One region of the Pseudarthrobacter sp. PvP090 genome, then DNA from elsewhere that is predicted to be linked to it. Evidence: predicted binding sites of a transcription regulator. Region 1 holds the regulator's gene; the other holds the start of a gene.

Region 1 (11,046 bases):
GGCGGGCCCAACGCACAGGGCAGCGCCGTGAACGTGGCCCTGCCGGCCGGGACCGGCGACGGCGGCTGGCTGCGGGCCTTCCACGCCGTGGTGCCGCAGCTCGTGGGCGCCTTCGAGCCCGAGGTCATCGTGAGCCAGCACGGCTGCGACTCCCACCGGCTGGACCCGCTCACGCACCTCAACATCAGCGTCGACGGCCAGCGGGAAGCCGCCACCGCGATCGGCAACCTCGCGGCCCGCTACTGCGAGGACCGCTGGATCTCCACCGGCGGAGGGGGTTACAACGTCATCACCGTGGTGCCCCGGGCCTGGAGCCACCTGATCGCGATCGCGGCCGGGCGTCCCGTCCCGCTGCGCACCCCCGTGCCGGAGGACTGGCGCAGCTACGTGAAGGACAAGTACGGGGACAAGTACGGGGTCGCCGCTCCGGAAATGATGGGTGATGACGTCGACCTCTGGTGGCGCTCCTGGGAGGTCGGCTTCGACCCGAACGACGAAGTGGACCGGACCGTCATGGCCACCCGCAAGGAAATCTTCCCGCTCTACGGGCTGGACCCCTGGTTCGACTAGGTAGCTGGCAGTTGCGGCCGTTATGAGCCCTGAAAACGGCCCCTGCTGCGAGTTAGATGATTAAACGGCTAACCCGCTGCGGAGGCCTGCGGGCTGGGCTTCTCGGTCTGGAACACCACCCCGGCCGCGCCGATGATCCAGCCCAGCAGCGAGAGGGAGAACGCCCCGATCAGGTCGGTGGAGGCGGTGCCTTTCACCAGCCAGACGCCGAGCACCAGCAGCCCGACCACGAGGTACACCATCAACGCGGCGATGACCCGGCCGGAGAGCTTTGTGGTGAACCCGCCGGCCTCGAAGACGCCGGCCGGCGCCTGGCCGGCAGCCTCCGCACTGCCGCTCTGCTCCTCCCGGCGCACCTCGGCCATGGTGAAGCCGAGGGCGGAGGCGGTTAATGAACTCAGCGAGGTGGACAGCGCCCCGGCGGCGCAGACGACGGCGCCGTTCAGCTTGGGCGGGGTGCCCGGGACCTCCGGGACGAACACCCAGACCTGAAGCAGCACGGTGCCCCAGACGATCACGAACAGGGCCAGGAATACGGCAGCGATGATGTTGAACAGCTGTGTCCGGAAGAAATCCCCCATGGTGGTCCACTCCTCTGCGTCGGTAGGCTGCGGCCTCACCTGCCGGGAAGGCGGTGCGTCCGTTCTAGCACCGGGCGCGGGACGGGGGCAATGCCCGGCGGCTCCAGCCGGGGCCCGCAATTTAGTGGATGCCATCCGGCGTATATGTCGCTAGTGTGGAGGGCATGGTGACAGACGACGTATTTGCCGTCATTGCTGAGGCAACCCGGCGTGACATTCTGGTATCCCTCCGCAAGGGGGACAAGGCAGTGGGGGAGCTGGTCCAGGAGCTCGAGGCCAGCCAGCCCACCATTTCCAAGCATCTTAAGGTGCTCCGCGAAGCGGACCTGGTGAGCATGCGCGCCCAGGGCCAGAAGCGCTACTACACCCTCAATCCCAAGCCGCTGGCCGGCGTCGCCAGCTGGCTGGAGACGTTCGACGTCGGCGCTGCCGCCACCGTGGAACCGTCGCCGGCCCGGACGGCGGAACTCCGGCTTCAGGTCGTACCTGACACGCTCGCTGCCGCCGCTACAGCCGCCCCGCCCGCCGCCCCGGCTTCGCAGCCTGCCGCGGCGCTCGCCGGCCGGCCCGCCGGAAGCCCGCTGAGCCCCGCCGTCGTCCTCCCGGTCGGCACGGCCGGCGAGGACAAAATGCCGCAGCAGATCGGCCGCACCGTCGGCAGGGCCGCCACCCGGGCCGCGGACCTCCTCGCCAGCCTGCCGAAGTTCGGCCGCAAGAAGTAGCCCGGCCCGGTCCGTCCCGCCGGCCCGTTTGTGTCCGGCTTTGTGTCCTGCGCCACCCCGTTTTGGTCACACGGGGCGCCTTCCGGTGCCCGAATGGCAATCCCCGCCTGCCCGGTGCCACCATGGAAAGGCTTGATTGTTGCGCCCGATGAGGGGCGCCAGGGTTATAGGGAGTTGCAATGGACGCACGGCTTGAAGCCATCCGGGACACGGTGCTGGCACGGAATCCCGGCGAAGCGGAATTCCACCAGGCGGTCACCGAGGTCTTCGAAAGCCTCGGCCCGGTCCACGACCGCCACCCCGAGTTCCTCGAAGGCGCCGTCCTCGAACGGCTTTGCGAGCCCGAACGGCAGATCATCTTCCGGGTCCCCTGGGTCGACGACGCCGGCCGCTTCCAGATCAACCGCGGCTTCCGGGTGGAGTTCAACTCGGCGCTGGGCCCCTTCAAGGGCGGCCTGCGCTTCCACCCCTCGGTGAACCTGGGCATCGTGAAGTTCCTCGGCTTCGAGCAGATCTTCAAGAATGCCCTGACCGGCATGCCCATCGGCGGCGGCAAGGGCGGCTCCGACTTCGATCCCCGCGGACGCTCGGACGCCGAAATCATGCGCTTCTGCCAGTCGTTCATGACCGAGCTGTACCGCCACATCGGCGAGTACACCGACGTCCCGGCCGGGGATATCGGCGTCGGCGGCCGGGAAATCGGTTACCTCTTCGGGCAGTACAAGCGGATCACCAACCGCTACGAATCCGGCGTCCTCACGGGCAAGGGCATTTCCTGGGGCGGCTCGCTGGTGCGGCCCGAGGCGACCGGCTACGGCACAGTGATCTTCGCGGAGGAAATGCTCAAGACCCGCGGCCGGTCCTTCGACGGCCAGCGCGTGGTGGTCTCCGGCTCCGGCAACGTCGCCATCAACGCGATCGCCAAGGCCCAGTCGCTCGGCGCCACCGTGGTGGCCTGTTCGGACTCCTCCGGCTACGTTGTGGACGAGGCCGGGATCGACGTCGCGCTGCTGCGCCAGATCAAAGAGGTCGAGCGCGGACGGCTCAAGGACTACGCGGCACGCCGTCCCGCCGTCACCTATGTGGACGGCGGCTCCGTCTGGGACCTTGACGCGACCGTCGCGCTGCCGTGCGCCACGCAGAACGAGCTCGACGGCGGCGCTGCCGCGCGGCTGGTTCGCAACGGCCTGCTCGCGGTGGGGGAGGGCGCCAATATGCCCTCGACCCGCGAGGCCGTCGCGGTCTTCCAGGACGCCGGCATCCTGTTCGGCCCGGGCAAGGCCGCCAACGCCGGAGGCGTGGCCACCTCCGCGCTGGAAATGCAGCAGAACGCCAGCCGCGACTCGTGGTCGTTCGCGCACACCGAGGAACGGCTCACCGAGATCATGGTCGGCATCCACGACCGCTGCGCGGCCACCGCGGACGAATACGGGGATCCGGGGAACTACGTGCTCGGCGCGAACATCGGCGGTTTCGTGAAGGTGGCCGACGCGATGCTCGCCCAGGGCCTCATCTAGAACCGGCCCTCCTGGGCCGATTCCGCGCCCCCGCGCCCCCTCCCGCGCCGAGGTGGCAGTTCGCGGCAATGTTTCCGACGAACACTGCCGCGACCTGCCCGCTCGCGGAAGCGCGGGCTACTTGGAGAGCAGCCGCACGTGGTCCGGGGTCAGCTCCGAGATCCGGCTGACACCCAGCAGGGCCATGGTGCGGACCATGTCCTTTTCCAGGATCTCGATGGCCCGGTCCACTCCGGCCCGTCCGCCGGCCATCAGGCCGTAGAGGTACGCGCGGCCGATCATCGTGAAGTCCGCGCCCAGGGCCAGCGCGGCGATGATGTCCGCGCCGCTCATGATGCCGGTGTCCAGGATGATCGCCGCGTCGCTGTTGTCCGCCAGGAGCGCCGCCTTGACGCCCGGGAGCAGGTGGAACGGGATCGGGGCCCGGTCCAGCTGGCGTCCGCCATGGTTGGAGAGCACGACGCCGTCGGCCCCGTGGTCCACTACCCGGCGGGCGTCCTCCACGGTCTGGATCCCCTTGACCACGAGCTTGCCCTTCCAGGTTTCGCGCAGCCAGTCGAGGTCATCGAACGTCAGGGTGGGGTCAAACATCGAGTTGATCAGGTCCGCGACAGTTCCGGTGTAGCGGGACAGCGACGCAAAGGTCAGCGGCTCGTGCGTGAGGAAATTGAACCACCACGCCGGCCGGTAGGAGGCGTCCAGTACGGTCTTGATGGTCAGCGCCGGCGGGATGGTCATGCCGTTGCGGACATCGCGCAGCCGGGCCCCGGCGACGGCGGTGTCCACTGTGACCATCAGGGTGTCGTTGCCGGCCTTGGCGGCGCGCTCGATCAGCTCCAGCGACCGGTCGCGGTCCGTCCACAGGTAGAGCTGGAACCAGTTCCGGCCGTCCGGTGCGGCGGCGGCCACATCCTCGATGGAGGCCGTGCCCATGGTGGAGAGCGTGTAGGGGATGCCGGCGGCGGCGGCGGCCTGGGAACCGGCGTACTCGCCCTCGGACTGCATCATCCGGGTGAAGCCGGTGGGCGCGATGCCGACCGGCAGCCTCGATGACTTGCCGAGGATGTCGGTGGTCAGGTCTATTTTGGAGACATTACGCAGGATGCCGGGCCGGAACTCGATGTCCAGGAACGCCTCGCGGGCGCGGCGCAGGGTGATCTCCGCTTCGGCCGCGCCGTCGGTGTAGTCGAAGGGGGCCTGCGGGGTGCGGCGCTTGGCCATGTCGCGGAGGTCCCAGATGGTGCTGGCACGCCGCAGCCTGGACGCGCGGCTGAACTCGGGCTTCTTGAACTGCATCAGCGGGGCGAGGTCCGAGTACTTAGGGACGCGGCGCTTCAAGGCCGGAATGCTCCCCGGGGCGGCTGCGGTGGAGCGGGTGCCCGCGCTGGTGTCTTCGGGTTGCGTGGGCGCCTCGGGGTTGCCGGGCTCGATGGTCTGCGTCATTGCTGCCTCCGGGCAGGTCTCGTGTTCCTGGATGTCGGTATCCCCGCCGGACTAAAATCCGAAACTCAGCCACCGGGGGAGTGTGGTCCAACCACAGTCTAGGCGTGTGGTCCAACCACATCAAGTAGGATGGACCCATGCGTACCCACCAGCTTGTCCTGCAGTGGATCGAGGGCCAGCTCTCCAGCGGTCAGCTGGCCCTGGGCGGACGGCTTCCGGCCGAGCGTTCCCTGGCCGAACAGCTCCAGGTCTCCCGCACCTCCGTCCGCGAGGCCATCCGGGTCCTGGAGGCCATGGGGGTGCTCCGGGCCGGCGTGGGGTCGGGCCCGGAGGCGGGGACCGTCGTCATCGCCGACCCGACGGCGGCGCTGGGCTCGGCGCTCCGGCTGCACGTCGCCACCTCGCACCTGCCCGTCAAGGACATCGTGGAGACGCGCGTGCTGCTCGAATCCTGGGCCGCGTCCCGGGCGCGCCCGGAGTCGCCGTCGCTGGCTGAAGCGGCCCGGCTGCTGGAACAGATGGACAGCTGCGCCGACACGGAGGCGTTCCTGGCCCTCGATGTCCGCTTCCACCTGGCCCTCGCGGACGCCGCGGGCAACGCCGTCGTCAGCGCCATGATGGGCTCCCTCCGCGAAGCCATCCAGGACTACGCCGGCCGGCTGACCGGAAACCTGCCGGACTGGGAAACCACCGCGGCACGGCTCCGCGCCGAGCACCGGGGCATCCTGGCGGCCATCTCCGGGCACGACGGCGGCCGCGCGGCGCGGCTGGTGGCGGACCATATCGAGGGCTACTACGCGGAGGCCGGGCTGGGGTCCGGGACCTGACCCTGGGCTTATTTCCCGCCTGGTCCGCCCTGTTCTCCCGCCTGAGCCGCCAGCCGGTCCGCGAGCTGATCTGCCCTTGGTCCGCCGGCAAGGACGGAATGTTACGACCCCAATTTTGCCGGGAAGACAACCACCGGGCTATCGTCAAAACATGACTAACCGTTGGTATGCGTATTTTTCGTTGGCTCTGGAGGGGCCCGCGTCTAGCTGACACGCATCCAACGTTCCTTCAGAGCCAACAGGGCAGAGATCATTCTCTGCCCTTCGCCATTTCCCGGCGGGTTCTGATCAGGGCCCGCTCCGCACCCCGGAACAGGACCCCCATGAGCATCGAAGCAGCCCCCGCATCCCAGCAGTCCACATCCAACCTGCGCGTTAGCGAGTTCACCCCGCTGCCCACCCCGCAGGAGATCGTCACGGAGCTGCCCCTGGACACGCGCCTGGCCGACGTCGTGGCCCGGGGCCGCGACGAGGTCCGCGCGATCATGGACGGCGTCGATGACCGCCTGCTCGTTATTGTCGGCCCCTGCTCCATCCACGACCCCAAGGCCGGCCTCGAATACGCCCGCCGGCTGGTCAGCCAGGCCGAAAAGCACAAAGAAGACCTGCTGATCGTGATGCGGGCCTACTTCGAGAAGCCCCGCACCACGGTGGGCTGGAAGGGCCTGATCAACGACCCCCGGCTCGACGGCAGCCACGACATCGCCGCCGGGCTGCGCGCCGCACGCCGGTTCCTGCAGCAGGTCACCGCGCTGGGCCTGCCCGCCGGCACCGAGTTCCTGGAACCCATCAGCCCGCAGTACATGGCGGACCTCGTCTCCTGGGGCGCCATCGGTGCCCGCACCACCGAAAGCCAGATCCACCGCCAGCTGGCGTCGGGGCTGTCCATGCCGATCGGGTTCAAGAACGGGACCGACGGCGACTTGCAGGTCGCGCTCGACGCGTGCAGCGCCGCCGGGGCCGCCCAGGCTTTCCTCGGCATTGACGGCGAGGGCCGGGCCGCCCTGGTCTCCACCGCCGGCAACCCCGACACGCACATCATCCTGCGCGGCGGACGCAAGGGACCCAACTACTCCGCCCCGGACGTGGAGGCCACCACCACCAAGCTGGCCGGCAAACAGCTCAACCCGCGGCTGATCGTTGACGCGAGCCACGCCAACAGCGGCAAGAACCACCACCGGCAGGCCGAAGTCGCCCTGGAAATCGGCGCGCAGCTGGAGAGCGGCGGCACCCCGGCAGGTGCCATCGCCGGCGTCATGCTGGAGAGCTTCCTCGTCGGCGGCGCGCAGAACCTCGACGTCGCCGAGCACGCGGCAGGGACCGATAACCTCGTCTACGGCCAGAGTGTCACGGACGCCTGCATGGAGTGGGATGTCACGGCCTCGGTCCTGGCGCAGCTGGCAGCCTCCGCGCGCGTCCGCCGGACCCGCGGCTAGGCGGCGCGGCGGTCACACGGTCGGCCGGTGGGGCGGTCAGGCCGGGCTGCGGTCACACGGTCGGCCGGTGCGGTGGCCAGTTGGAGCGGCAGAAAAACCGCTTCCGGCCCCGGAGATTCCCGCGCAGCTCTTTCACATTGGCACCATCAGCCCCTAGAGTATCTAGCACATGGTTGTTTGATGGCTCAGCATCGGCACACCGCCATGTCGTTCAGATGGGGCTGCCGTTTGCTTGAGCAAAGGAATAGGGAAATGTCTCCGGAGGCTAACTTCTCCAACGCGCGCTTCTTGACCGTGGCCGAAGTTGCGGATGTGATGCGCGTGTCGAAAATGACCGTGTACCGGCTTGTTCATTCCGGCGAGATGCCGGCTGTCCGCTTCGGGCGCTCCTACCGAGTGCCGGAAACCGCCGTCGAGCAGTACCTTAAGGGTGCTGTGGTCGACGGGAAGACGGAAACAGGCTGAGCGTCCGCCGTCTTCTGCGGCCGGAATAAGGATCTGCGGGCGCCGGACGGTGCCTGCGGTCGTGGTGTGCCCCCGATAGGCGGTACCCTGTTAAGGAACGTTTTACGTCATTGTAAGAACCTGTCAGTTGTACAGTCTGCTGCTTAGCCCGCGGACCCTTTCCAACAGGCAGGTACTGCATCTAGCCGGTAAGGAACTTTCGTGGGTTCAGTTATTAAGAAGCGTCGCAAGCGTATGGCCAAGAAGAAGCACCGCAAGCTGCTTCGCAAGACGCGCCACCAGCGTCGCAATAAGAAGTAGAGATACTTCGCATCATGTGAATGCCCGTTGCCTTCCCGGCAGCGGGCATTTTCCTTGGCATCGCGCGCCTGGTTCGGACGGGCGACGCGGTATTGGGCTGGCGACGCGCGTTGGGGTGAGTGACGCGCGTTCGGACGGACGCTACGCGGATCCGGGTAGCGCTGGGCCGGAACTGTAGCGCCGGTCCGGAAGCATAGCGAAAAGTGGTGCGGAAAGTGGCGAAGCGGTAGCGGTATTGGGCTGGCGACGCGCGTTGGGGTGAGTGACGCGCGTTCGGACGGACGCTACGCGGATCCGGGTAGCGCTGGGCCGGAACTGTAGCGCTGGGCCGAAAGCGCAGCGTCCCGCCGGAAGCGTAGCGCTGGGCCGGAACTGTAGCGCTGGGCCGGAAGCGCAGCGGAACGTGGTGCCGCGGTCAGACGGTGGGGCCCCGGAAGCGGGAGAACCCCCGCCAGAGGCCGTAGATGGCGCCCCCGACGGTCGCGGCCTTGAGCCCCAGCGTGGCCGCGCGGCGTCCGGCGCGGAAGTCGTAGACCGGCCAGTTGTGGTCGCGGGCATGGCGGCGGAGACCGGAATCCGGGTTGATGGCCACGGGGTGCCCCACCATGCTCAGCAGCGGGATGTCGTTGCGCGAATCGCTGTAGGCCCAGCACCGGGCCAGGTCCAGCCCCTCGGCGTCGGCCATCGCCCTGACAGCGACGGCCTTGGCGGGTCCATGCAGAATCTCGCCGACGAGCCGGCCGGTATAGGAGCCGTCCAGGATTTCGCCCACCGTGCCGAGCGCGCCGGTCAGGCCCAGCCTGGTGGAGATCACCGTGGCGACCTCGATCGGCGTCGCGGTCACGAGCCAGACCCTGCGGCCCACCCGGAGGTGCTGCTCGGCCAGCGCCTTGGCCCCCGGCCAAATCCGGGATTCGATCATTTCGTCATAAACCTCTTCGCCGAGGGCCTCGATGTCCTCAACCGTGAATCCGGAGGCCAGGTCCATCGCGGTGTCGCGGACGGCGTGGATGTCATCCATCTTCTCCCCGCGCAGCACGAACATGAGCTGCTTCCAGGCAATACCGAGCGCCTGCGGAATCGTGAATGCCCCGCGCTGGTGCATCTTGCGGGCCACGTGGAACAGGCTTGCCCCCCGCATGAGGGTGTTGTCGACGTCGAAGAACGCGGCTTCGCCGTGCTGAGGTGCGGCAACAGGCTCAGTGACCACAGCGGCGTACTTCTCTTCGGGCATGCCACGAGTCTAGTCAACGCCGGACCCGGTTCTCGTCGCAGGGGCTGTGGCGGCGGCGCTGGACATGTCCGGAGGATCGACGCGGGAGTGGCGGCCGGGCTACCGTGGAGCCATGCCAAGCCCCGACGTCGTCCTCATCACCAAAGCTGACTGCCATCTCTGCTCGGCGGCGCGCGCCGCCGTCGACCATGTCACCAAGGGCCTAGGGATCGGCTGGCGGGAGCAATCCGTGGATGACGACGCCGACCTGCGGGAACGCTTCGCGGAGGAGATCCCCGTGGTCCTGGTGGACGGCGTCCAGCGGGACTTCTGGAAGATCGACGAGGCCCGCCTGGAGCGGACGCTGCGGCGTACGCTGGGCCAGCAGGCCTGAGGCGCGCGGAGCCGTGGGGACGGCTGCTTTGTTCGCTGAACTGCGGGGGCTCTAGAGTGGAAGTCACAACGCGACTCAATGGAGCAGATAGTGACTTCGCTGGATTCATCCCCTGACGCGATGCCCGGGGGAGCAGGGGCTGCCGCCAAGCAGATTCCGCCTGCGGCCGTGGCCCGGCTGACCATATATCTGCGCGCCCTGACCACCCTGCTGGCCGAAGGCATCGACCGGGTCTCGTCCGAATCCCTGGCCGAGGCCTCCGGGGTCAGCTCCTCCACCCTCCGCAAGGACCTGTCCTACGTCGGCTCCTACGGGACCCGTGGCGTCGGCTACGAAGTTCAGTACCTCAACCGGAATATTGCCGCGGCGCTGGGCCTGACGCACGACTGGAAGGTCGCCATCGTCGGCGCCGGCAACCTGGGCAAGGCGCTGGCCCGGTACGGCGGATTTGAATCCCGGGGCTTTGACATTGTGGCGATCTTCGATGCGGACCAGATGGTGGTGGGCAGCGAGGTGGGCTGGCTGCGGGTCAGCGACGCCGCCGATCTCGAGCCGGTGCTGCAGCGGACCGGCGCCAACATGGTGGTGCTGGCCCTGCCGGCCGCCGTGGCGCAGGACGTCTGCGACCGGGTCATTGCCGCCGGCGTGAGGAGCATCCTCAGCTTCGCCCCGGTGATGCTGCAGGTGCCGCCCGGGGTCAACCTGCGCAAGGTGGACATGGCCACCGAACTCCAGATCCTCGCCTATCACGCACAACGGGCGCAGGACCCGGAGGATGCAGACTAGCTTCAGTCGGCCCGTCCGGCTCCCGCGCCCGCTGCGCTGGTGCCTGGCGGCTTAGAACGGTCCGCCCGGCTGCCCGTAGGGGTTGGCGAACGGCTGCCGCTTGCTGAAGTACGGCGACGCGGCCGGCAGGTACAGCATCACAATGCCTGCGATGCCCAGGAGAACGGCCAGGGTGCCGAGGCTCAGCGGGAAGATGCTGAAGATCGACAGGGCGGCGAAGACCGTCCCCAGGATCCGGGCCCAGTTCTTGCCTTTGCGAACATTCAAGGCGACGAGGGCGTAGAGTCCGGCGCTGATGACGGCGAACACCACGATGCTGCCGACCAGGAATCCCCGGAGGTCGTCGAACCTGATGTCAGCGCCGCTCGCGGCCATCTGCTCCTCGAACATGTTCCGCATTTGCGGGGAATCCAAGGTGCCGAGCGCCGTCAACATGGAGATGATCCAAACCGCGCCGGACGCGACGATGAGCCAGAACGCCGTGTTGACGAGCTTGGGCATCGCGGACGGGGCCTGCGGCTGGTCGGAAGGATACTGGGCGTAAGGGGACTGCCCGTACCCCGGCTGTCCGAACTGCGGAGCCTGCTGGTTGTACTGCGGGGGGTTCTGGCCGTACTGGGGGAGCTGCGGGGCGTTCTGCCCAAACTGCGGAGCCTGCTGTCCGTACGGCGGCGCGGACGGGGCCTGGCCGTACTGGGGTGCCGACGGCGGCTGCTGCCCGTACTGGGGCGCCGACGGCGGCTGCTGGCCGTACTGGGGTGCGTTCTGGCCGTAGCGGGGGGCCGGCTGTTC
Region 2 (11,046 bases), on a different contig from region 1:
TTGACCCCGGCAGCGAACGGGCTGCCGGAAGAAGGGATCGGGCGGGTCGGTGACCTGGAGGAGGTCCTGACCCTGGGCGATTTTGCCGCCCGCGTCTATGGCATCCTGCCCTCGGTCGCCGGCGGGGTGCGCGTGTCCGGGGACCGGGACGGGCTGGTCCGCCGCGTGGCCGTCTGCGGCGGCGCCGGGGATTCCCTCTTCGGCGAGGTCCGGGCGAGCAACGCCGACGTGTACCTGACCGCGGATCTGCGGCACCATCCGGCGTCGGAAGCCCGGGAGGCGGCCGTCAACGACCGGCCGTACCTGATCGATGTTTCCCACTTCGCCAGCGAGTGGCTGTGGCTGCCCGCCGCGGCGGAGGCGCTGGGCAATGTGCTGAGCGACCAGGGGCACGACGTCGAGATCCGGGTCAGCACCACCAACAGCGATCCGTGGGACTTCATTCTGACTCCGGGCTAAGCCTGGCGTGCGAGGGGCCCCGGGTGAGCGTAGCGAGGCCGGGGAGCGCGCTAGGCGCTAGAGTCTAGGGAGCGCCGAACAGGTGCCCGGCTCCGGCCGGAAGGGAACAAGCGGAGGTAAATAGTGGCCAAGGCAGCACCGGCGGAACAGTTGAAGTTGCTCGAATTGCAGGGACTTGATGCGAAGCTCAAGTCCCTGTCCAACCGCCGCCGAAGCCTTGAAAGCGACTCCCGGATCACCGATCTTGAAGCAGCCCTCAGCGTGGCCAACGGCGAACTGGGTGCCGCGAAGGTGGCGGTCCACGACGCCGAACTGGAGCTCAAGCGCGCCGAAGCGGACGTGGAGCAGGTCGCCTCCCGGATTGAACGCGACGAGGCGAAGCTCAACAGCGGCACCGGCCTCTCCAAGGACCTCGTGGCCCTGCAGCGCGACCTCGTGTCCCTGAACAAGCGCCGCTCCGACCTCGAGGACGTGGAGCTGGAAGTCCTGGAGCGGCTGGATTCGCTCCGCCTGCGCCAGGCCAGCCAGCAGCAGATTGTCGACGACATCCAGGGCTCCTTCGGCTCCATCCGCTCCGAGCTGGACGAGCAGCTCGCGGAGATCGCTGCCGAGGCCACGGTGGTGCGCGGCAAGCGTGCCGAGTTCGCCGAGGGGATGGATGCCGGCCTGCTCGCGGTTTACGAGAAGACCCTGGCCAAGCGTGGTGTCGGCGCGGCCCGCCTCTTCCACGGAACCTCCGAGGGCTCGGGCATGCAGCTGAGCCCCGGTGACCTCGCCGAAATCAAGGCCGCGGCCGAGGACGACGTCGTGTTCTGCCCGGATTCCGGCTGCATCCTGGTCCGCTCCGCCGAGTGGGCCTAACCACCAACTGACTCGCAGCTGCGGCCGTTTTGAGCCGTCAAAACGGCCTCAACTGCGAGCTAGTTGGGCAGGATCAGGTTGAGGGTGTGCGGCTTCCGCGCCGTGCCCTGAACCAGTTCGGCGGTCCACTTTTCGGCAGCGGCCCTCTGCAGCTGCGCCGGCGTCTGCGGCGGCTTGCCCCGGCGGGTCAGCAGGTGCCGGGCAAGTTCGCCCCTGGTGTGCTTCGCGAAGTGGCTGACCACCTTCCGGACGCCGTCGACCTCGGTGAACACGTTCACGGCGACGGTCTGCGGTGGCGGGGGAGTCCACGCGGCGGCGTAGGTGCTGGAGCGGCAGTCCACCAGCAGTTCGCCTTCCGAGGCGGCCGCCAGGGCCGCAGTGAGCTGCGGCTTCCAGAAGGACGCCAGGCGGCCGACGTCGGGCAGTGCGGTTCCCATCGACAGCCGGTAGGCGGGCACGCGGTCGCCGAAGCGGATGGCACCCCAGAGCGCGGAAATGACCAGCACGCACTCTTCCGCTTTCCTGCGCTGCGTGGGCGTGAGGGAGTTGTAGTCCAGCGCGTCGTACAGCACCCCGGAGTAGACCTGGTGGGCGGGCGCCGCCGGCTCGGCGTGCAGCCGCGTGTTGCGTTCGACGTCGGCCCGCAGCGAGGCGCCGACGCCCAGGAGCGCCAGGGCGTCCTCATGGGCGCTGACCGTTCCGAGTCCCTCCAGCACCTTGGCCCGGTAGGTGTTCAGTCCGGGGAAACTCAGGGTGGTCCAGTCGACGGCGTCGCCGGCCGTGGCGGGGGTCTTGCCTTCAGAGGGGGGCAACAGAATCAGCACCGTCCAATCCTAGCGGCGCCCGTCCTTCCGGAGGCCCGCCCGGTTGGTGCCCGCGGCCTACGCCGCCTTGACCGGCGGGGGCTGAGCGGAGGGTGGAGCCTGGGCGGACGAAGCCTGGGCCGCCTGGGCTGCCTGGTTTTCGCGGGCGAGGAAGGCAGACAGCTCGCCGATGGTGCTCATCAGCGGTGCCGGGAAGACGACCGTCGAGTTCTTGTCCACGGCGATTTCCACCAGGGACTGCAGGTTCCGCAGCTGGAGTGCCAGCGGGTGGGCCATCATGGTGTCCGAGGCGTCGCCCAAGGCAGTGGCGGCGATTGACTCGCCCTCGGCGGAAATGATCTTGGCCCGCTTCTCACGCTCGGCCTCGGCCTGGCGGGCCATGGCGCGTTTCATGGTCTCCGGCAGCTGGATGTCCTTGAGCTCCACCAGCGTGACCTCGACGCCCCACTCCAGCGTGAGGGCGTCGAGGATCTCGCGGATGTCGCTGTTGATGCGCTCCGTTTCCGAGAGTGTCTGGTCCAGGCTGTGCCTGCCGACGACTTTCCGCAGTGTGGTCTGGGCGATCTGGTTGATGGCCGCCGACACGTTTTCAATTGCCACGACGGACTTCACGGCGTCTATGACCCGGTAGTAGGCCACCGCCGAGATGTCGACGCTGACGTTGTCCTGGGTGATGATGCCCTGCGACTGGATCGGCATCGTCACGATCCGCAGGCTGACGAGGGTGAGCTTGTCGATGAACGGGATGATGAAACGCAGGCCGGGCATCCGGATGCCAATTACGCGGCCGAGCCGGAACAGGACACCCTGCTCGTACTGCCGCACGATTTGGATCGCCATCTTGGCCAGCACGAGCACCAGAACCACAGCGATCAGCCACATGATGATGGCGGTCCAGTCCATTGGGATCGTTCCTTGCCTGGGGGATACTTCCTTCCTAAATTCTCCCACCGGAGGCCCGAAAAGGATCCGGCGGGAGTCGGCTGGCGGGGGAGACCGTAGAATGAACAGCGGATGGGTTGACCAGGCGGCCGCGCGTCACGCAAGTGGCTCGAGGAACGTCCGGGCTCCGCAGGGCAGGGTGGTGGGTAACGCCCACTCGGGGTAACCCGCAGGCCAGTGCCACAGAGAATAGACCGCCTGCATGCGGCCCGTGCTTGCACGGTCCGCAGGGCAGGTAAGGGTGAAACGGTGGTGTAAGAGACCACCAGCTTCCCGGGTGACCGGGAAGGCTAGGTAAACCCCACCCGGAGCAAGGCCAGACAGGGCACGTTTGAGGGCTGCTCGCCCGAGTGTCCGGGTAGGCTGCTGGAGGGCGTCGGCAACGGCGTTCGTAGATGGATGGCCGCTACTCCCGTGCTGGCGACGGCGCGGGAACACAGAACCCGGCGTATCGGTCAACCCATCCATTCACATCACGCGGGAATCCGCGAAGTCTGGCCCTATGGCTGATTCCGTGCCATCTTCGCAGAGGCGTCCCACGTTGAGACGGTACCTGCTACTTCCCCACAATGGTGCCGGCAGAGGTCCTAGAGCTGCTGGTGTAGCCAGACTTGGAGCCGGTGACCTTCACCGTGATGGTGCGGCCCAGATCCCCGGACCCGACCTTGTAGGAAGCAGCGGTGGCGCCGAAGATTGCGATGTTGGAGCGGTACCACTGGTACGAGAGGGTGACCGGGGCCAAACCCCAATAGCTCGGCAGTGCGGTAAGGGTGGACTCGGCCTTGGCCGTACCGCTGATCTTTGGTATCGGACCGTAGGTGACCTTGGCCGCCTTCGCAAGACCAATAACGTACATTTTCCCCAGGAAATCGACGCCAGTCCGGGAGAAGTGCACGGGGTCGTTGTCATACACGCCGCCGGCCATAGAAGGGGCGAACGCGGTACTGGCGACTCGTGCCGGCGTTTCCCTATGGGACTTGTCCACGTTGGCCAATCCTAGTTTGGCCGCGATTCCCTCCGGCGCCAGGCCGCCCACCACAAACGGGAGCTTGGGGGCAGCCAGCCCCGATCGGAAGTACGCAATGAGCTGATCCAGTTTTGCCCCGTATGCTGCGGTGGACATCCACCAGTTGCCTTCGCCCTGGTGCCAGAGGATGCCCTTGAGTCCAACCGCATAGCCCGCTGCGCCGGCCGCCGCTACGCCCTGCCGTGTCTGCGTGAGTGCCAGCGCGGGGAGATCGAGTTCCGGGGCGGACGCTGTGCCTACATTCCAGGTCCGGGCACCCACGCTGTTGGTAAACGCGGTGGCGCCATGCGCCGCCGGAATGATGAGAACTCCGACGTTGGCGGGCTGGTATCTCAGGTACTCGCGGGCAAAGGCCGTGGCGGGGGAGATCCCTCTGGCAGTGTCGAGCATGTCCAACGGGATGGTGGCTTGCCGGAAAGTGCGTACCTTCGCACCGTACTGGAATATCCTCGCGTCCGCAGGCTTATCTGTGGTGCCGCTCGGGAGGCCACGGCCAGACATGTTCGATTGCCCTACAGCTACGAACACGTGCAGGACGGTGACCTTGTCCGCTGCCTGCTCGCGGGCGTTACGCCCGCGAGCAGGAGCGCGGAGACCGCGAGGCCGACCAGGATCCCTCGAACCCTGGCTGTTATTTTCGTCACGGACCCCACCTCCACGTCAAGCACCGATCAGCCAGCAGCGGCAACACGCCTCCGTTCGGCGGCAGGAACAGTTACCTAGCCAGCCAGGAAGATCAGTGTGGTCCGCGGACCTTTGGCTTTCCTTGAGTAGTCCGGCCCGAAGCGGCGGGGCGCGGCTCTCATCCTGGCGGGCCTTTCCGGCAGAACGGAGGATGTCACCGCGTGAGCCCGTATACGATAAGTCAATGCCTCAGACGATCCAGGTGCTCCCCGTCGATGAAATCGAACAGGGCGGCATCAACGTTCCCATCACCGAACTCGACACGGTCGAACAATTCGACCCCGCTTCGGAGCTCGGGGCCAGCAGATACAGGGCAACCCTGCCGGATGGGCTACCCCTCGAGGCACTTCTGGTCAATAAGGACTCCGACATCCTCGTTGTGAGCCTTCACGGTGCGACAGACCGCGGGAAGTATTCGATTCCGCGTTTTGAGTGGCTCAAGAGCATGCTCAAGACGGGATACAGCGCACTGTACCTGTCGGACCCGACCTTGAGCCTCCGGGACGATCTGGAGCTGGCCTGGTACACCGGATCCGCGGGATTTGACCTTTACCCGGTGTTGGCGGATTGGGCGTGCGAGGCCGCAGACGCGGTCGGGGCGAAGGGGATCATCTTCCTCGGGTCGTCCGGTGGCGGCCTGGCAGCTCTCCAGATTTCGACCTACATCCCTGGCAGCATGGCGTTGCCCTTCAGTTGCCAGACGAGCATCGCGAACTATCTCGTCGGTGGCACACTCATGGGCGCGCAGCGGAGCTACGTCGAAATCGTCATGCCTCATCTCGCACCCGCCGGCGTGTGGTCGCTGAAGCCGGACGTGGACTGGTCCGTGCCGCTGGGCGAACGATCATCTGCACTGGTCCGCTACAGCCAGCCGCAGCAGAACTTCGTCCACTATGTGCAAAACACGCGCGACTACTCGCACATGGAACAGCACTACCAGCCGTTCCGGGACGTGATCGAGTCAGGCGACAATAAGGACCGTGTCCGGTTCGACCTTTACGAGGGCCCGGAGACGCACAACCCGCCGTGGCCGGACGTCTTCCACTCCCGCCTCGACGACGCTGCTGGCTGGTTGAGGGCCACCCTCTAAACGCTGACTCGCCCCATCGCCCGAACGGCGCCTGTGGCACTGGGGGAGTCGCCGGAGGCTAGAGTGTGGGCTATGTCGCAAGCTTTACGAAGTTGTTAGGCTTGCATATCCACTCTGTTCATGATTCGGAGATATTGCCTTGGCCACGAAGCCTTCACCCCGCACGTACGACCACCGCGTTGAGGATTACGAACTGGAAGACCTCGTAACCGGCATTCAGCGCGTGCTGGATGATCACGGCGTGCTCACCATTGCCGACTACGAGGGCGTGTTGAAGGCGGCCCGCGATGAGGCGCACGCCCACTCGAGTCCCAACGATTAGGCCGCGCGTCCGCCGTTATGGCTGGCGGGCGGCAGCGGCTGCATCGTCATGGCAACTGCCGGGCGCCTCATGCCCGCGCGAGTGCAGGCCCGGCCGAATGCTTGACATCATCCCGGCGGGACCAGAGACTGCACTGTAACGTTCAAGCACCGGCGGTGTCAGCACGAAGCCCAGGAGTAAGAGTGTCGGACGACGCAGCATACGACTACGTGATTGCCGGGGGTGGCAGCGGCGGCAGCGTTCTTGCGGGCAGGCTCAGCGAAGACCCCTCAGTCCGTGTCCTGCTGCTCGAGGCGGGCAGATCCGACCGCCACCCGTTCATCCATGTCCCGGCGGGCTTCCCGATGCTCAAGGGAGGTCCGTACCAGTGGGACTACGCAAGTGTGCCGCAGAAGCACAGCAACGGCCGACGCATCCCGCTCGCCCAGGGCCGCGTGCTGGGCGGCGGGGGGTCCATCAACTCGCAGGTCTTCACGCGCGGCGTGGCCGAGGACTATGACAGCTGGGTCTCGGACTTTGGCTGCGAAGGCTGGTCCGCCGACGAGGTGGGCAGGTACTTTATCCGCTCAGAGTCAAACAGTCGGCTGTCGGCACCGCACCACGGCACCGAGGGCCCGCTCGGTGTGTCCGACCTGCTGCGTCCGCACAAGCTCTCGGCGGCCTTCGTCAAGGCGGGTCAGGAGTTCGGGCTGCCTTACAACAGCGACTTCAACGGCGCCGAGCAGTACGGCGTTGGCTTCTACCAGACCACAACGAAGAACGGCCGCCGGTGCAGCGCGGCGGTCGCCTACCTCCGGCCCGCCCGCAAGCGGCGCAACCTCACCGTTCGCGCCAACGTCACCGTCTCCAAAGTGATCATCAGCAACGGCCGGGCCGTCGGAATCCAGGCGATCGAAGGCGGCAGCGTCCGAACGTACAGCGCCAACCGCGAGGTGATTGTCTCGGCCGGGGCATTCGGTTCGCCCAAACTGCTGCAACTGTCGGGCATCGGCGACCCGGCGGACCTCGCCGCCGCCGGCATCGACACCGTCCACGCCCTGCCGGGCGTGGGCAAGAACCTGCATGACCACTGCGACGTCGATATCGTCTACGAGCTCACGGATTACCACAGCCTGGACCGGCTGAACCAGGTGCGCCCGGCCACTGTCCTGGCCGGCGTCGAGTACGTCGCTTTCCGCTCGGGTCCGTTCGCGTCCACCCTGGTCGAAGCAGGTGGCTTCAGCTACGCGAACAAGGACGAAAAGACCCCCGACCTGCAGTTCCACTTCCTGCCCGCCGCCCGGGTGGGGACGTGCGGCGCAGCCTTAAAGCCCGGTTTCGGTGCCACGTTGAACTCCTACTTCCTGCGGCCACGGAGCCGGGGAACGGTCCGCCCGGTGTCCTCTGACCCAGGCAAAGCACCGCTCATCGATCCGAACTATCTCGCCGATGATTACGACCTCGAGATGGCAATCGCCGGTGTGCAGCAGAGCCGTCAGATCATGGAGCAGTCGTCGATGGCAGCGCTGACCAAGGCTGAGCACATCGGTGACGGAAGTCCTGTGAAAACCCGCGACGAGTACGTGAACTTCGTGCGCTCCTTCGGGCGGACCTCCTACCACCCGGTCGGTACCTGCTCCATGGGCACCACCGATGAGTCCGTGGTTTCGCCGCGGCTGAAAGTCCACGGGCTGGAGGGACTGCGCGTCGTTGACTCCTCGATCATGCCCCGGCTGGTGAGTGCCAACACGCAGGCGCCAACCATCATGATCGCGGAAAAGGCCGTCGACATGATCCTCCAGGACGCCCGGTAGGACCATAACAGCCATAGGTGTCGGCCCACCTGACCTGTGCAGCAGCGAGCCCCCGGCTCTATGTGAGTCATTTCACGCTTCGACGGAGACCGGACCCTGCCGGGCCGCCGGTAGACTGGATGCTGAACGTAGAAGTTCTGCCGCCGGGTCTGCGTTCGCAGCCGGCGGCTTTTCTTTGCTCGACACAGGCGCCCGGGATGGACCGAATCCCTGCCGGCGCTAAGGTTCCGGATATCCTCCGGCAGCCGACTTCCGCATACGACGCCGTATGCGGTGGATTCTAGGAAGGTATTTCTGTGAGCCAGACGTCAGATTCTTGTCTTGATACGTGGATGGGCCGGGAGGCGCTCGCCGAGGCCATGATCCCTGTGATCGGCCGGCTGTACCGCGAGAACAACGTGGTTACCTCCATCCACGGCCGCAGCCTCATCAACAAGTCCACCATGAACATCCTCAAGGCCCACCGCTTTGCCCGCCGGATGAGCAAGGAAGAATTGCGGCTCGAAGAGACCGCCCCGCTGCTTGACGCCCTGACCAAACTGGAGCTCGGCGCCGCAGCCATCGACATTGCGCGCCTCACCGAGAAGTACCGCGTCGAGGGCAATGGCGCCACCTTGGACGAGTTCCTCCGCAAGGAACTCGCCGAGGTTGTTGGCAAACGTGGCGGCGACGACCGCACCAGCACCGACGTCGTCCTCTACGGCTTCGGACGCATCGGCCGGCTCCTGGCCCGTCTCCTGATTGAAAAGGCCGGCGGCGGGCACGGCCTGCGCCTGCGCGCCATCGTGGTCCGCCGCGGCTCGGACAACGACCTCGCCAAGCGCGCCAGCCTGCTCCGCCGCGACTCGGTCCACGGCTCCTTCGAAGGCACCATCAAGGTTGACCTCGAGAACGACACCATCACGGCCAACGGTGTCCAGATCCAGGTCATCTACTCGGACAACCCCGCGACGGTCGACTACACCGCCTATGGAATCCACGACGCCCTCGTCGTCGACAACACGGGACGCTGGCGCGACGCCGAGGGCCTGTCCCAGCACCTCCAGAGCAAGGGCGTCGCCCGGGTTCTGCTCACCGCCCCGGGCAAGGGCGAGCTGAAGAACATCGTGCACGGCATCAACCACGGCACTATCGCCGACTCGGACACGATCGTCTCGGCGGCCTCCTGCACCACCAACGCCATCACCCCGGTGCTCAAGGCGATCAACGACCGCTTCGGCGTGGTGCATGGCCACGTCGAGACGGTCCACTCCTTCACCAACGACCAGAACCTGATCGACAACTTCCACAAGGGCGACCGCCGCGGCCGCTCGGCTGCACTGAACATGGTCATCACCGAGACCGGTGCCGCCAAGGCCGTCGCCAAGGCCCTGCCCGAACTGCTGGGCAAGCTCACCGGCAGCTCCATCCGCGTCCCCACCCCGGACGTGTCGCTGGCCATCCTGAACCTGAGCCTGGAAAACGGCACCACCAAGGATGAGGTCAACGACTACCTGCGGGAAATGTCGCTGCACTCGGAGCTGCGCAAGCAGATCGACTACATCGATTCGCCCGAGGTTGTCTCCACCGACTTCGTCGGCTCGCGCCGCGCGGGCATCGTCGACGGCCTCGCCACGATCTCCAACGACAAGAACCTGGTTCTCTACGTTTGGTACGACAACGAGTTCGGCTACAGCTGCCAGGTGGTCCGCGTGATGGAGGAAATGGCCGGCGTGAACCCGCCGTCGTTCCCCGCCAAGGACGCAGCCGCAACCCTGGAGGCAGCCGGCCTGCCCGTCGAGGTCACGGCCTGACGCCACCTCCCTAGAATCTGTTCTCCGTTTCCCGGCCGGTTCCTCTGGAATCGGCCGGGAAAGGGCACCACAATGGTGCAATGGAACAGAACTCGGCTGTGGAGCACGAAACCACCCTGGAACACGCCCTGGACGTTGCCCGGCGGAATGCCAAGGAAGCCAAACGGCTTCTTGACGATGCCCGCGCCAAACATGCGGCCGGGGATGTCGACGAGGCGCGGGTCCGGCAACTCGAATCCCTTTTGGCCCTCGCCAACGAAGACCTGGTGCGCGTCACGAAAGAGAACTAGCTGGGCACCTGTCCTCCACACTGTGGATAACGCCTGCAACGGCGGAGGCCGGGCCTAGGCTTCAGGGGTGGAAAGAATCCAGCCCGCCTCAGGACACAGCGGATCCCGGCACCCTGCCCGGGCGCCCGCGTGACGCTCACGTGGCGGGACTTTCGGCGGGAACGACGGCGGTCCCGCCAGGCGTGGGGACTGCTGGCCGCCGCGGCACTCGCCGTCGTCGCCGGTCTCGGCTGGTTCTTCACCGTCGGGCAGTTTGCCGCTGTCGAACCGCCCGCCGGCGGACCCCGCGAGGCTCCGGTGCTGGCAGCCGGCTGGATGAAGCCTGTCCCCGCGGTGCGGCCTGTTCCCCGGGGCCCCGCCGCGGCGCTGCTGGACACGCTGCCGGTCAAGGGCCGGGCGGGCCTGGACAACTACGACCGCAGCGCTTTCGGCCAGGCGTGGTTGGACGTGGACCGCAACGGCTGCGACACCCGCAACGACATCCTGCGCCGCGATCTGTCGGGCGCCGAGTTCACCGAAAATTCCAGCTGCCGGGTGGCCGGCGGAACGTTCCGGGAACCCTACACCGGCCGCCAGCTCACTTTCCGCAGGGGAGCCGGGAGCAGCACGGCGGTGCAGATCGATCACGTTGTGGCGCTCGGGGATGCCTGGCAGAAGGGCGCCCAGCAGTTGACCGCCGGACAACGCGAGCATCTGGCCAACGATCCGCTGAACCTGATCGCCGCGGACGGTCCTGCCAACGAGGAGAAGAGCGCCTCCGACGCCGCCACTTGGCTTCCCCCGAACAAGGCCTTCCGCTGCCACTATGTTGCCCGGCAGATCTCCGTCAAGGCCGCCTACCGGCTGTGGGTCACGCCCGCGGAGAAGGACGCGATGCACAGGGTCCTCGCCTCCTGCCCAGGGCAGCAGACGGTTGTCGCGCCTGCTCAGTAGATTCTCACAGCCGATTGATACCGGGGGA

The links. Region 1 encodes Rex, which represses fermentation and respiration genes when NADH is low (regulators of the CRP and FNR family bind a similar motif). Its sites were predicted from a motif close to CTTGTGAANNNNTTCACAAG; they were not measured.
Region 2: a site for Rex is predicted at 8,062-8,081, ahead of ABIC21_RS15160 (glyceraldehyde-3-phosphate dehydrogenase). Genes of this name have one in related genera too.

What each region holds. Positions count from the first base shown of each region.
Region 1 is NZ_JBEPPO010000016.1:47,206-58,251, reverse strand. It holds gene ABIC21_RS17430 (acetoin utilization protein AcuC) at 1-570, shown strand, start outside; gene ABIC21_RS17425 (hypothetical protein) at 639-1,151, opposite strand; gene ABIC21_RS17420 (ArsR/SmtB family transcription factor) at 1,316-1,873, shown strand; gene gdhA (NADP-specific glutamate dehydrogenase) at 2,053-3,390, shown strand; gene ABIC21_RS17410 (alpha-hydroxy acid oxidase) at 3,508-4,833, opposite strand; gene ABIC21_RS17405 (FadR/GntR family transcriptional regulator) at 4,971-5,660, shown strand; gene ABIC21_RS17400 (3-deoxy-7-phosphoheptulonate synthase) at 5,984-7,096, shown strand; gene ABIC21_RS17395 (helix-turn-helix domain-containing protein) at 7,349-7,561, shown strand; gene ABIC21_RS17390 (30S ribosomal protein bS22) at 7,763-7,861, shown strand; gene ABIC21_RS17385 (HAD family hydrolase) at 8,277-9,095, opposite strand; gene ABIC21_RS17380 (glutaredoxin family protein) at 9,208-9,468, shown strand; gene ABIC21_RS17375 (redox-sensing transcriptional repressor Rex) at 9,559-10,254, shown strand; gene ABIC21_RS17370 (hypothetical protein) at 10,306-11,046, opposite strand, start outside.
Region 2 is NZ_JBEPPO010000012.1:150,570-161,615, reverse strand. It holds gene ABIC21_RS15205 (Nif3-like dinuclear metal center hexameric protein) at 1-459, shown strand, start outside; gene ABIC21_RS15200 (zinc ribbon domain-containing protein) at 583-1,320, shown strand; gene ABIC21_RS15195 (YaaA family protein) at 1,380-2,144, opposite strand; gene ABIC21_RS15190 (slipin family protein) at 2,202-3,047, opposite strand; RNA gene rnpB (RNase P RNA component class A) at 3,160-3,553, shown strand; gene ABIC21_RS15180 (sialate O-acetylesterase) at 3,643-4,641, opposite strand; gene ABIC21_RS15175 (hypothetical protein) at 4,982-5,887, shown strand; gene ABIC21_RS15170 (hypothetical protein) at 6,027-6,209, shown strand; gene ABIC21_RS15165 (GMC family oxidoreductase) at 6,392-8,002, shown strand; gene ABIC21_RS15160 (glyceraldehyde-3-phosphate dehydrogenase) at 8,299-9,795, shown strand; gene ABIC21_RS15155 (hypothetical protein) at 9,876-10,085, shown strand; gene ABIC21_RS15150 (HNH endonuclease family protein) at 10,215-11,018, shown strand.